Thalassospira sp. TSL5-1: one gene and its partner. The main gene of each other region encodes a partner of the protein of the gene in region 2 in a complex. Links are inferred from orthologs where the notes say so. Each region holds a gene or a part of one and is shown on either strand. Other genes may lie near its edges. The genes, in order: tsaB and tsaD.

Region 1 (6,339 bases), 310 kb from region 2 along the record:
GGGCAAGGTCCGGCTGGGCTTCGCGCAGGCGTTTGACAATATCAAAATAGGTCTGACGGTCATGTTTGCGGTTCATCGCCTGCAAAACCCGGTCCGAACCGGACTGTACCGGCAGATGCAAAAACGGCATCACCTTGGGCAAATCACGATGGGCAAAGATCAGATCATCATCCACATCACGCGGATGAGATGTGATGTAACGAATGCGTTCCAGCCCATCGATTTCCGAAAGCTCACGCAGCAAACGCCCCAGCGTCCATTCGTCACCATCAGGCCCCGCCCCGTGATAGGCGTTCACATTCTGTCCCAGAAGGGTCACTTCACGGGTACCCTGGGCCACGATCTGGCGGGTTTCCTTAACAATGTCCATACCCGGGCGCGAATATTCCGCCCCACGGGTATAAGGGACCACACAGAAAGTGCAGAATTTATCGCAACCTTCCTGAATGGCGATAAAGGCGGAATAACCCTGCTGCGAGACCTGGGCGGGCAAGTGGTCAAACTTTTCCTCGACCGGGAAATCGGTATCGATAATGCGGTCATTGCCAATCGCGCGGTTGGCACGGGCCACCATTTCGGGCAGGCGATGATAGGTTTGCGGACCAAAAACCATATCGACAATCGGTTCCCGACGCATCAATTCCGCCCCTTCGGCCTGGGCGACACACCCGGCGACGGCAACGATCATTTTGTCGGTTCCGTTTTCTTCCTTGGCTTTTTTATGTTTGCGAATCCGGCCCAGATCGGAAAAAACCTTTTCGGCGGCTTTTTCGCGAATATGGCAGGTGTTCAGAATCACCATATCCGCACCCTCAGCTTCATCGACCGGCTGATAGCCCAGCGGTGCAAGCACATCCTGCATACGCTGGCTGTCATAGACATTCATTTGGCAGCCATAGGTCTTTACAAAAAGCTTTTTCGTCGCGCTCACTTTAATGATCCGTTTCCGCTCGTTTCATACGCCGAAAGCGGCGTGAACCTCACGCCGCATGTCGAACATGACTGATATCTGAGATCAGGTGGCACAATTTTGCGTTCATGCAACCCGTTTTTCGGCGGAACGGTAAAAAAGCCGACATCGCGACGCGCTGGAGTACCTAGCCAAACAGGCGAAAATCTTCAAAAACAATTGCCAAAGGGCAACTGCCAATCAAGTCACCAGATCGCCGCTCTTCAGAAAACGGGACCTGAGCCCCCCGCGTGGCACCCGATAATGCCGCCTGATGCCCCTGAACAACCAGCGACTCGCATTTACGGGCCATTTCCTTGCGCGATCCTGCCTGCGCCAGCGTCATCGGCGGATGAACAACCACTTCCACCGTAACCTTGCCGAGGGCGAGAAACTGCCACAAATGCGGCACCAAGTCCATATCCCCATACCAGGAATAAAAGGCACGCAAATCACGGCCCATCGGCGCGCCGTCCAGGCGAGTTGCCGCAATCGACACCGGCTGGACCTTGACTTGCGATCCATCGGGCAAAACCGTTTCGGCAACACCGAACAAAGTCGACTTAAACGGCAAAACACGATTGCCGTCATTGCTGGTCCCTTCGGGAAACAGGATCAGCTTGTGACCATTGGCAAGCCGCTGGCTAAGTTCCGTCGTTTGCTGTTTGGCCCGTGTGGCACGGCGTTCAACAAAACTGCACCGCTGGAGCTTTGCCAGCAAACCAAAAACCGGCCAGCTTGCCACTTCCTTTTTGGCAATAAAGCCACCTTTGGTCATGGAACCGAGGACCGGAATATCGAGATAAGACGCATGATTGGCAACGATGATGCCGCTATCTTCCATCAATGGCACACCCGAAAAACGCACCTCGATGTGCATAATCTTCAGGCAAAGCCCATGATAAAAACGCGGCAGGTCATCGGCCAGCTTCAAGCGCAGGGCAATAGCCACCATTTGCACCGGAATCAGAACCAGCGTCAGCAAGGCATAAATCAAAAGTCTGATAGCGGCACAGGGATAGCAGCTCACGATACCCTCGCGGTCCGTTCATAATGCTTATAATAGCGTTCGGTCACTTTTTCCGTCGGCAGCACAATACAAATATCAGTGGTGTTGAACTGATGGTCCACCACGGCCCCATCGCCAACATAACCACCCAGCCGCAAATAACCCTTGATCAGCGGCGGCAGATCCCGCAACGCCTGGCGGGCATCAACCGCATCGATGCTGGCGCGCGCCATGCTTTCATAGCGTTCGGCAACCGCACGCGGGCGCATGTCTTCGGGGGCGAGATGATGATGATGCAGATAGGTCAAAACATCGCTGAAATCATCCGGGTCGGTCCCGTGAAAAGAAGCACAGCCAAACATCAGCTTGATGTCATGATCAAAAACGTATTTCGCAATGCCCTGCCACAACAATTGCAGGGTCGGCATATTGCGATAGCCTTCCTCGACACAGGAGCGGCCCAGTTCCATGATCTCACCAGACTTGATGGCCGCAAGCATCGATTCGATCTGATATTCATCCGCACTGTAAAAGCCGCCATTTTGATTGGCAACGGACTGGCGCAACAAACGATAGGTTCCCACAACCCCGTCTGCACCTTCGCCTTTACCGTGATCGATCACCAGAAGATGGTCACAAATCGGGTCGTAATGATCAAAATCCCGTTTGGAGTCGATCATTTCAGCAGTGGGCTGTGCCCCGCGTTCTTCGTAAAAAACTTTATAACGTAAACGCTGGCTCGCCAGGATTTCCGCCTCATTCTGCGCCAGACGGACTTCCAATCGCTGCTGTCGAACGTCGCTCATCGCAACTCCCTTTCGTTTGATCGCGCCAATCTTGCGCAAGAAAATTCTCAAGAGCGAGTGAAGGCTTTGTTAAGAACACGTAACAAAAATGTGAAAAGCCACCCGCACTGTAGCACGGATGGCTTTTATATACACCTATTGTACGCCAACAGTCAGTAAACTGTCATTTTCCGTCTTTAATAGGAACGCCATAAAGTTCCAGCCGATGGCCGACAAGCTCGTAACCAAGCTCGCGGGCAATCTCTTCCTGCAACTTTTCAATCTTTTCGTTTGAAAATTCGATGACCGTGCCCGACCGCATGTCAATCAGATGATCATGATGTTCTTCGGTCAGTTCCTCGTAACGGGCACGTCCGTCGCCGAAATCGTGCTTTTCAAGGATATCCGCCTCTTCAAACAGACGTACCGTCCGGTAAACCGTGGCAATCGAAATTTTCGGATCAATTTCGGTGGCCCGACGATATACCAGTTCAACATCCGGATGATCTTCGGACTCCGACAATACCTTTGCAATGACGCGGCGTTGCCCGGTCATTTTCAGGCCTGCGTCAATGCACTTTTGCTCGATGGTTGATTCTGCCAACATACTCTTGTTCTCGTTTCCGGTTCCGCCTGTCCCCAAGGCCCGCAGGCAACTTACGCTCTGGTGCCCTAAATATCGGGAAATCTTCGCCCGGTCGCAAGACCGATTTCACGAAAATAACCTGGCACACCTTGCCGTTTTCTTCATTTAACGCTACCCCGTCACCAGATACCCTGATTAACGAGGTTGGAATGTCCAGCAGCAGCCAGAGTTCAACGCCAGATATCACAATAGACATCACAAACGATGTCTGTCCCATGACCTTTGTCAAAACGCGCCTGAAACTCGAAAAAATGACACCGGGTCAAATTCTGGAAGTCCTTCTCAAAGAAGGCGAACCGCTTACAAATGTTCCGCGTTCCGTTAAAGAAATGGGCGACGACGTTCTGGACCTGACAAAACTGGCAGATGCCACCGGCACCTACCGGCTGACAATCCGAAAAAATTAAGTCTCCGGGTTCCTGAAAACAGGAAAGCCCGTCATGACGAACGGGCAAATATTATAACAATTTCAAGATCAAGACCACACCCTTTATGGGGTTTATTTTCCTAATAACTTCATATAGTTATTCAAAAATTTTGTAAAATTCAAATCATCCTGAATTTATCCCGGACAGACGGCCTCACACCCGTTCCATCACCAGCGCATCCATAGCCGGCCCCTCCTTGCGGCGGTAATATCCGCGTCTGCGCCCGATTTCGACAAAACCCAGTTTGCCATAAAGGGCGATTGCGGCAGCGTTATCACAGGCTACCTCAAGCAACAAACGGGTACTGGCCTGATTTTGCAACCGCGCAAATACGCCCTGCATCAAAACGTTTCCCACCCCGTGCCGACGGGCTTTTGCATCAACAACAATGGTGTTGATTTCCGCCTCGTCCAGAACGGTCTGCACCAGCACAAAACCCAGCGGCCTATCATCAACAACCGTTTCGCGGTTAAATTGGCGTCCCTTGGGTACAAAAGCCAGCAAACCAAAGGCCCCCGGCACAGCAAGCAAATCGCAAATTGCGGTTTCATCCCAGCAATCTTCAAACCCTGTCTGATGCAGGGCGGCGGCCACGGCGGCAAATGCGGGTGTCAGGGCCACAATTTCAAGGGCAGCAGTTTGCGTCGTCATAATCCATTTCCTGAAATGCAGACCAACAGGCATAAACGGGCCTGCCTCGCGAGACCTGCATGCAGGTCTTTGTTTGGCCCTGTCAGGCATCATCCTGCTGTTTGGCCGCCTTTTCGCGGGCCAGTTCGTCCATCCGTTTGGCATCGGGGGCACGTAAATATAACGGCACGGGTGGCAGGTTTTTGCCATCCTCCCAGCGTTCGGCGGCGATGCGCGCCACATTGCCCGCGCGCGGCAAACCTGGTGCAGTACCGGCGAAAAATTCACCAGCACTGCCAGTTGCCGGGGTCAGCAACCGTGCCGCCCCATCCCCCACCAACAGGGTCGGGCCGGGGGGCGGCAACATCAATGCCTGGCGCGGCCCCACACATTCGGCTGAGCTGATCGGGTTTTTGCGCGCATCAAAGGCCTGGGCAAAAATCTCGGTCCGTTTGCTATCCAGGGCGACCAGAATATTTCGTCCCTGATGATCCCGTTCCTCAACCCCGTAGGCCACCGCCTCAAGCGAGCTAACCCCCACTACCGGTATTTTACGCGCCAGGCCCAGCCCGCGTGCGGTTGCCAAACCAATACGCATGCCGGTAAAGGCACCGGGGCCAACCGTGACGGCGATGCCGTCAATATCGGCAAATTCAACCCCGGCCTCGCGCAGGCTTTTCATAATGAAGGGCAGCAGCGACTCGGCCTGTCCGCGTTCCATCTTTTCAAACAGCTCGCCGCGTACCTCGCCATTGACCAGCACAGCCGTTGCCAGCGATGTCGATGCCGTATCGATCGCCAGCAAAGTCGGCCCGGCGGGCTTTTGCGCCATTTCATCGCTGCCGGTTTGCGCCATGTCGTGATCTGCGCTATGCGATGACTTAATCATCTCGCCGGTCAGCATCTTTTTGATGTAGTCGGTAAACGTCAAGAACAGGGAGCCTCCGCCAATGGCGCTGGTTGAAATTACGCCGCAAGAATATGATGTCGAGATCGACATCGTCTATGCCTCCGATCGAAACTTTACCGGGGCACCAATCTATTTGCGGCCAGCATGTTATCTGCATCAGGATGCGGCCACCTGCCTGAAAAAGGCAAGCCTGATGGCGCGACGCCAGGGTGTCAAACTTCGGCTGCTTGATGCGTTTCGTCCACAAGAAGCCCAACGTGCCCTGTGGAACCACACTCCGAATGCCGATTTTGTCGCCAATCCCGATATCGGATCACCGCATGGCCGCGGTGTCGCCATTGATCTAACGCTGTTAGACCAAAACGGCAAGGAACTGGATATGGGAACCGGTTTTGATGAAATGGATCCCAAATCCTATCACGGGGCCGAAGGCATCTCAAAAGCCGCAGAATCCAACCGTTTATTGCTGCTTGGCATCATGGTCAGCGCCGGGTTTGAATTTTATCATGTCGAATGGTGGCATTATCAGTTGCCCAATGCCCTCACCCGTTATCCACTTTTTTCCGACAGTTCGCTTAAATACCCCATGATGCCCTCTACCGGTTACTAACCCATTCCTGCCAATGGGAAATAGGGGGGGTCATTTCACCCCGGGCGACGCAAGCAACCCCGTTGCCAGCACGCGAAAGGCCGCCACCGCCTTTGGCAGAATATCTGCCGGTTGATCACTCGCCGCAATCCAAAGGGCCGCATTCAGGGCCGTCCCCGACAGCAGACGGGCGGCGGCCTCCGGGTCAACCGGCTTTAAAAAGCCCGACGCGACCAGTGTTTCAACCAGTTCCTGGGTTGCCACCAGACACTGGTTCTGACTGGGCCATTGTGACGGATCCCCCAAAAAGGCCGGTCCATCAAGCAGCACAATGCGCTGCACTTCGGGCTCCAGCGCCATTTCAATATAGGCTTCGGCCCCTGCCAGCAGGCC
Region 2 (6,411 bases):
GTTCACTGCCTTACAAATCGGCATTTCCACCCCGTATTTTTCCGCCACCGCCGTCACCGATGCCGCCGTATGCACCCCTTCGGTGACACTGCGCCGCGATGATAAAATATCCGCCGTACTTTGCCCCTGCCCCAGCGCCACGCCGAATGTGTAATTGCGCGACAGCGTCCCGGTGCAGGTCAACATCAAATCGCCCAGCCCGGCGAGGCCCATCAAGGTTTCCGCCCGCCCACCCATGGCAATGGCAAGGCGCGACATTTCGGCAAGCCCCCGGGTTACAAGGGCTGCGCGGGCATTATCGCCCAGCTTCATACCTGCCACCACGCCACTGGCAATCGCCAGCACGTTTTTAATCGCCCCTGCCACTTCCACCCCGGTCACATCGGAACTGTAATAGGGACGAAAGGCAGACGTGCCGATCATTTCAACAAGATTTTTGCCCATCTCGCGGTCACGACAGGCGAGCGTCAGCGCGGCAGGCAGGCCTGCGGCCACTTCCTGGGCGAATGTCGGGCCCGATAGCACCGCGACCGGCACATCGCCCAACACATCGCGCACCACATTTTCCATCAGGGCACCGCTGTGTTTTTCAATGCCCTTGGCGCAAATAATGGCAGGCACATCGCGCTGCCATTTCCCGGCAATCGCGGCAAGGGAATCGCGCAGAAACTGTGCTGGTGTGACCAGCAAAACCGCATCGGCCTGCAAAACATCGTCGGCATTCAGGGTGGCATTTAACCCGACTGGCAAAGGAATACCGGGCAAATACAAATCATTTTCGCGGTTTTGATTGATGCGCGCAGCAAGGTCGGCATCGCGCAACAGCATATTTGCCTGCGCCCCGGCGCGCACGGCCTGTATCGCCAGCGCCGTGCCCCAGGCTCCCCCACCCACAATTCCGATGCGTTTTTCCGCCATGCCGGTTGTTTTCATCGCCCTGAAATATCCCTGTCGCTAAGAAATTACGCCTTCATGCCTTCACACCCGCACCGGGGCGTTTCGGGGCTTCCGGGTCCAACGGCCAGCGCGGACGGGGTTTAAAATCCAGCGGGTCTTCCTGGCCCAGACGAAACCGTTCCAGCCCGGCCCAAGCGATCATGGCGGCGTTATCGGTGCATAGCGGCAGGGGGGGTGCCACCAGTTGCATGCCCGCCTTGTCGGTCAGTTCGGTCAAGTGGGTACGCAAATATGTGTTGGCCGCAACCCCGCCCGCCAGAACCAGCGTTTTGCCCTCCGGATATTCCCGCATGAACTGGTAAATCGCGTTTTTGGTTCGGTCAATCAGGGTTTCGCCCACCGCACGCTGAAAAGACGCGGCAAGGTCCGCCTTTACCGCGTCCGTGCGCTGGGGCACGGGGAAACCATCCAGATGCACCCGCACCGCCGTTTTTAACCCGGAAAACGAAAAATCGCATCCTTCCCGCCCGCGTAACGGACGCGGCAGGCGAAAGCGCAGTGGATCACCATCTTTAGCCATTTTTTCCAGGGCAGGCCCACCCGGATAACCAAGACCCAGCATCTTGGCGGTTTTATCAAAGGCTTCGCCCACCGCATCGTCAATGGTGGTGCCAATGCGGCGGTATTTTCCCACCCCTTCGACAATCAAAACCTGGCAATGCCCGCCCGATACCAGCAACAGCAAATAGGGAAAGGCAACATCATCGGTCAGGCGCACGGTCAAGGCGTGGCCTTCCAGATGGTTCACCGCCAAAAAGGGTTTGCCCGTGGCAAAGGCAATGGATTTTGCCGTCATGGTGCCGACCATCACCCCGCCAATCAGGCCCGGCCCGCCGGTGCAGGCAATGGCATCAAGGTCATCAAATTCCAGCCCGGCATCATCCATTGCCTCGGCCACCAAGCGGTCGATATGTTCCAGATGTGCCCGTGCGGCAATTTCGGGAACAACCCCGCCATAGGGGCGATGGTCTTCCAGTTGGGTCAAAACACGATTGGACAGAATTTCGCGTTTGTCATTTACAACGGCGGCGGCCGTTTCATCACAACTGGTTTCAATACCAAGAACATTCATGGAATTTGATTTCCGGCTATCACTGGTTTGCGCCCGATCAAGGCAGGCCTGATGGCGATGATGTAGCCCAAACTAACACGCCTTGCCACCCTTTGCTGACTGTTTGCTGATCATCACGGCAACATGGCGGCCATTATTCCACATGATGGGCCAGATTGGACCTATGCAGGGACCTGTGTCGCGGTCTAGGGTGCAGGCAAGTCATAAACGAGTCGTCAACGATAACGTAGCGATAGCGTACAAACCCTGTTTAACCCCTGAATTCGGATGAATAACCGGCACCATGACTGATACCGTAAAACTTCGCATCGGCACCCGTGGCTCCCCGCTCGCACTGGCACAGGCCTATGAAGTGCGTGACCTGCTGGCAAAGGCTAATCCCGAAATTTCGGCGGAAGGCGACATCGAAGTTGTTGTCATTTCCACAACCGCCGACCGTGTGACAGACCGTGCCCTGTCGGAAATTGGCGGCAAGGGCCTGTTTACCAAGGAAATCGACGAAGCCCAGCTGAACGGCGAGATTGATGTTGCCGTTCACTGCATCAAGGATGTGCCGACCATCCTGCCCGATGGCATTGCCATGCCCGTCATCATGCCGCGCGAAGATGTGCGCGATGCCTTCATTTCCACCAAATATAAAAGCTTTGCCGACATGCCCGCTGGTGCCATCGTCGGTACCGCATCGCTGCGCCGCCAGGCAATGGTGCTGCACAAATACCCGCACCTGAAAGTCGAAACCTTTCGCGGCAATGTGCAAACCCGCCTGCGCAAGCTGGAAGAAGGCCAGGCCGATGCCACCCTGCTGGCAATGGCCGGGTTAAACCGCCTGGGCCACCCGGAAATTGCCACCCAGGTCATTTCCGAAGATGACATGCTGCCCGCCGTCGGACAGGGCGCACTGGGTCTTGCCATTCGTGCGGGGGATGAAAAAGTCGCCAACTGGCTGTCATCGCTGCATTGCCATGAAACCGATTTGCGCATTACCGCCGAACGGGCTGCATTGCGTGCCTTGGATGGCTCGTGCAAAACGCCCATCGCCGCTCTGGCTGAAATTGATAAAAACGGCACCATGCGCCTGCGCGTCACCATTGTGCGCCCGGATGGCAGCGAATGGCTCGATGCCGAACGCACCCTTGAAAACCCGGATATTGCCGGAGCGGACCGTATCGGCACCGATGCCGGGAACGAGCTTAAAGAACGCGGCGGGCCTGATTTCATTCTGGCCTGACATATCAAGGACACGATCTTGCAGAACCATTCCGCCCGTCGCGGAATGGTTCCCAAACAGGATGAGGCAATCATGGGGAAAACGATCTTAAATACCCGGCCGGAAACCGATTCCGGTGATCTGGACACCATCCTGAAACAGCGTGGTTATGACGTTTGCCACGCCCCCATGCTGTCCATCGATTTCCCGCCCCTGCCCGCCGACCAGCCCACGATCAATCTGGACGGCGTACAGGCCATTATTTTTACATCGGCCAATGGTGTGCGCGCCTTTACGCGGCACAGTTTACACCGGGGATTACCGATTTTGGCTGTGGGCGATGCGACGGCCAAAACCGCCCGCGCGGCGGGTTTTGCAACGGTTTACAGTGCCAATGGCGACATTCACGACCTGGCAGGGCTGATCACCCGTCAAATCTCGCCCGATGACGGGGTGCTTTATCATCCTGCGGCGCGCAAAGTCGCGGGGGATCTGGGAACAATGCTGGCCGCAAAAGGTTACGTGATAAACCGCCACACGCTTTACGAGGCCCACGCTGCAACCAGCTTGCCCCAACCGGTGCTTGATGGTCTGCATGGCGAAACAATCCGTGCGGTATTATTTTTCTCTCCCCGTACGGCGGAAACCTTTGTTAAGCTGATGGAACGCCATAATACAAAAGGGGCCCTTACAAACGTAACTGCCTTCTGTCTCAGCCCCGCCGTCAAAGACCGCCTTGCCAGCCTTGCCTGGCACAAAATTGTGGTCTCGGCCGAGCCGACACAGGAAAGCCTGCTTTTGGAACTAGATAACGCTATCATCTGAATGTCCTGCGCCAGTGGGCGTATCGGAACAACCGCAAACTGCAATGGTCCGACCGTGAAAAAACCAGAAACGCCAAGAACCAACACTTCCGCGACGCCTTCCAAGGGGCAGGATACGATCTCGATTGACAGCAAGGGCAATGCCAGTGCTGCCCAATCGACATCTTCATCACAGGGTGAGAGCGCAAAACCGGCAACCGGTTCTTCGACCCCATCCAGCCCGACAGGGGCAACCACGTCGGCAAAACACGAAAGCTCTTCCGCCACCAGCGGCAAAAGCAGCAGCACCAGCGCAGGCGGAGCAAAATCCGCCGCATCAGCGTCTGGCGGGAATTCATCGGCAAGCAGCGCAAAGCCTGGCGATAAAACGCCCCCCCCGAGCAAAGGCAGCCCGCAAGGCAAAAAAACGGGTAAACCCGCCATCATGGTCGTCGTCTGGGCGGTGATTATTATTGGTATCGTCCTGGCGCTGGGCTGGGCAAGCCGGGCGATGTGGTGGAAACAGGCCGAACCGACCCTGACCAACATTTTACCGCAAAGCACGGTCAATGCCCTGGCCCCGGAAGGGCCACAGAACACCGCCGAAATGTCGCAGACACCAGCAGATGATACCACAGCGTCAAACACGGCAAACAGCGAGACAGCGGACAGCACCAGCAGTTCCGACAGTATGACATCCGACACGACCAACAAGCCCGACGATGCCGATAACACTGGTATCAACAGCGGCCAGGCCACAACGGATGAAACGGCACCTGCAGATGCGACCGCACCGACAAGCACAAACAACGCCGATAGCGAAAATACCGCTGATGCGCAGGCCCAAAATGTTGTTGTTGCAACCGACCTGACATCGCGCCTGTCGCGTCTTGAAGGGACCGTCAATGCCCTGCGCGAACGCCTGGATCAGGAACGTGGTGGCACCCTTAACGATTCTGTTGCCCGTCGCCTGGGCGAACTTGAAACCCGCACCGCACCGATTGACGAGGTTGCGCGTGTGCAATCCGAACTTTCCGGTGTTGCCAAGGAAATGCGCGACCTGAGTGCGCGCATGGCAACGGTTGAGGACGAACTGAAAGCCACCGAAGGCCTGCGCATTGCCGGGCGCGGACAGGCGATTGGCATTGGCGTTGCCCTGCTGCGCGATGCCGCACAGCGCGGCGGCCCGTTTGAAATTGCCCTGAACCAGCTTAATCGCAGCGGGTCGGATGATACCGTCGTTCAGCAACAGATCGAAAAGCTTAAACCACTTGCCTCTGAAGGCGCCCCACGCATTGAACAATTGCGGCAATCCTTCCCGGTTGCGGCAGAGGAAGCGGTCAAGGCCGCCAGCGATGATCATTCTGGCGGGGTTTGGGATTCAACCGTGGCGAATTTGAAAAAACTGTTCCCCATTCGCCGGGTCGATGCCGTTGGGCAGGACACACTTGATGGCCGTCTGGTGACGGCGGAACAGGCCCTAGCAGCGGATAATCTGGCAAAGGCCATTTCCGCGCTTGAAGGGGTGGAAGGCCAGAACACCAAAACCGCCCTTGAACCGTGGCTGGAAAAAGCGCGTGCCCGCCAGGCCATTAATGAAGCCATTGATGTGCTCAGCACGCACGCGATTGGCCTTCTGACCGGACAGGAAGACAAAACCGGCAACAAAGTGATCAACAATCCCGGCAACACCCCCACCGGGTCGGAGGTCGCCCAATGATCCGTCTGGTTATCTTTGTTCTGATCACCGCCGCCCTGGTGACAGGGGCGGTCTGGTTTGCCAACAATCCCGGCACCATGACCATCATTTGGCTGGGCTATCGCTTTGATGGCTCGATTGGCATGGTTTTGCTGGCCGTACTGGCGCTGGTTTTTCTGCTGGTGGTGCTGTGGCGCATCTGGTTTGTCATTTCACGTTCCCCGGGCTGGGTGGGGCGCATGCTGGGCAGCCGTCGCCGTAAAAAGGGCCAGCAGGCCCTGACGATGGGTCTTTTGGAACTGGCATCGGGCGATGTCCGCCAGGCCCTGAAACATACCCGTGCGGTCGATAAATACCTGGAGGATGACACGCTGACCCGCCTGTTAACCGCCCAGGCTGCAGAGCTTGAAGGCAACAATGACGCCGCCCGCCGCCAGTTTGAAGAAATGCTGAAATCCCCGGATTCGGCGTTTTTCGGGTTACGCGGCTTGCTGCAACTCTCGCTGAAGGCCAATGATCGCAAAGCCGCCCTTGATTACGCCGAACGCGCACACCGCCTGCGGCCGCGCAACCCGTCAGTGCTGGTCACGTATTTTGACCTGCTATTGGGGGCCAAACAATGGGACCGCGCCTTGACCCTGCTGGTCGATGCGCAAAAGGCCGATATTTTCAA

The links.
Region 1: the proteins of tsaD (region 2) and tsaB are in contact, whole or in part, in a solved structure (PDB 4WQ4), measured with the Escherichia coli proteins. The link is inferred for Thalassospira sp. TSL5-1 from one-to-one orthologs.

The regions. Positions count from the first base shown.
Region 1 is NZ_KV880638.1:121,527-127,865, forward strand. Bases 3,465-6,339 are described here. They hold tsaB (tRNA (adenosine(37)-N6)-threonylcarbamoyltransferase complex dimerization subunit type 1 TsaB), read right to left. Parts: upstream 5,379-6,339; coding sequence 4,551-5,378; downstream 3,465-4,550. Other genes in these bases: LF95_RS10045 (sulfurtransferase TusA family protein), read left to right, coding at 3,539-3,796; LF95_RS10050 (GNAT family N-acetyltransferase), read right to left, coding at 3,971-4,468; ddpX (D-alanyl-D-alanine dipeptidase), read left to right, coding at 5,398-5,967; LF95_RS10065 (TetR/AcrR family transcriptional regulator), read right to left, coding at 5,998-6,339. In the rest of the region: tRNA (N6-isopentenyl adenosine(37)-C2)-methylthiotransferase MiaB, read right to left, coding at 1-931; LF95_RS10030 (lysophospholipid acyltransferase family protein), read right to left, coding at 1,098-1,979; LF95_RS10035 (GNAT family N-acetyltransferase), read right to left, coding at 1,976-2,764; LF95_RS10040 (Fur family transcriptional regulator), read right to left, coding at 2,928-3,350. UniProt on the Escherichia coli protein: Required for the formation of a threonylcarbamoyl group on adenosine at position 37 (t(6)A37) in tRNAs that read codons beginning with adenine.
Region 2 is NZ_KV880638.1:427,978-434,388, reverse strand. Bases 1-2,947 are described here. They hold tsaD (tRNA (adenosine(37)-N6)-threonylcarbamoyltransferase complex transferase subunit TsaD), read right to left. Parts: upstream 2,030-2,947; coding sequence 971-2,029; downstream 1-970. Other genes in these bases: hemC (hydroxymethylbilane synthase), read left to right, coding at 2,313-2,947; LF95_RS11500 (NAD(P)H-dependent glycerol-3-phosphate dehydrogenase), read right to left, coding at 1-933. Also shown: more of hemC, read left to right, coding at 2,948-3,257; LF95_RS11485 (uroporphyrinogen-III synthase), read left to right, coding at 3,330-4,061; LF95_RS11480 (COG4223 family protein), read left to right, coding at 4,116-5,759; LF95_RS11475 (heme biosynthesis protein HemY), read left to right, coding at 5,756-6,411.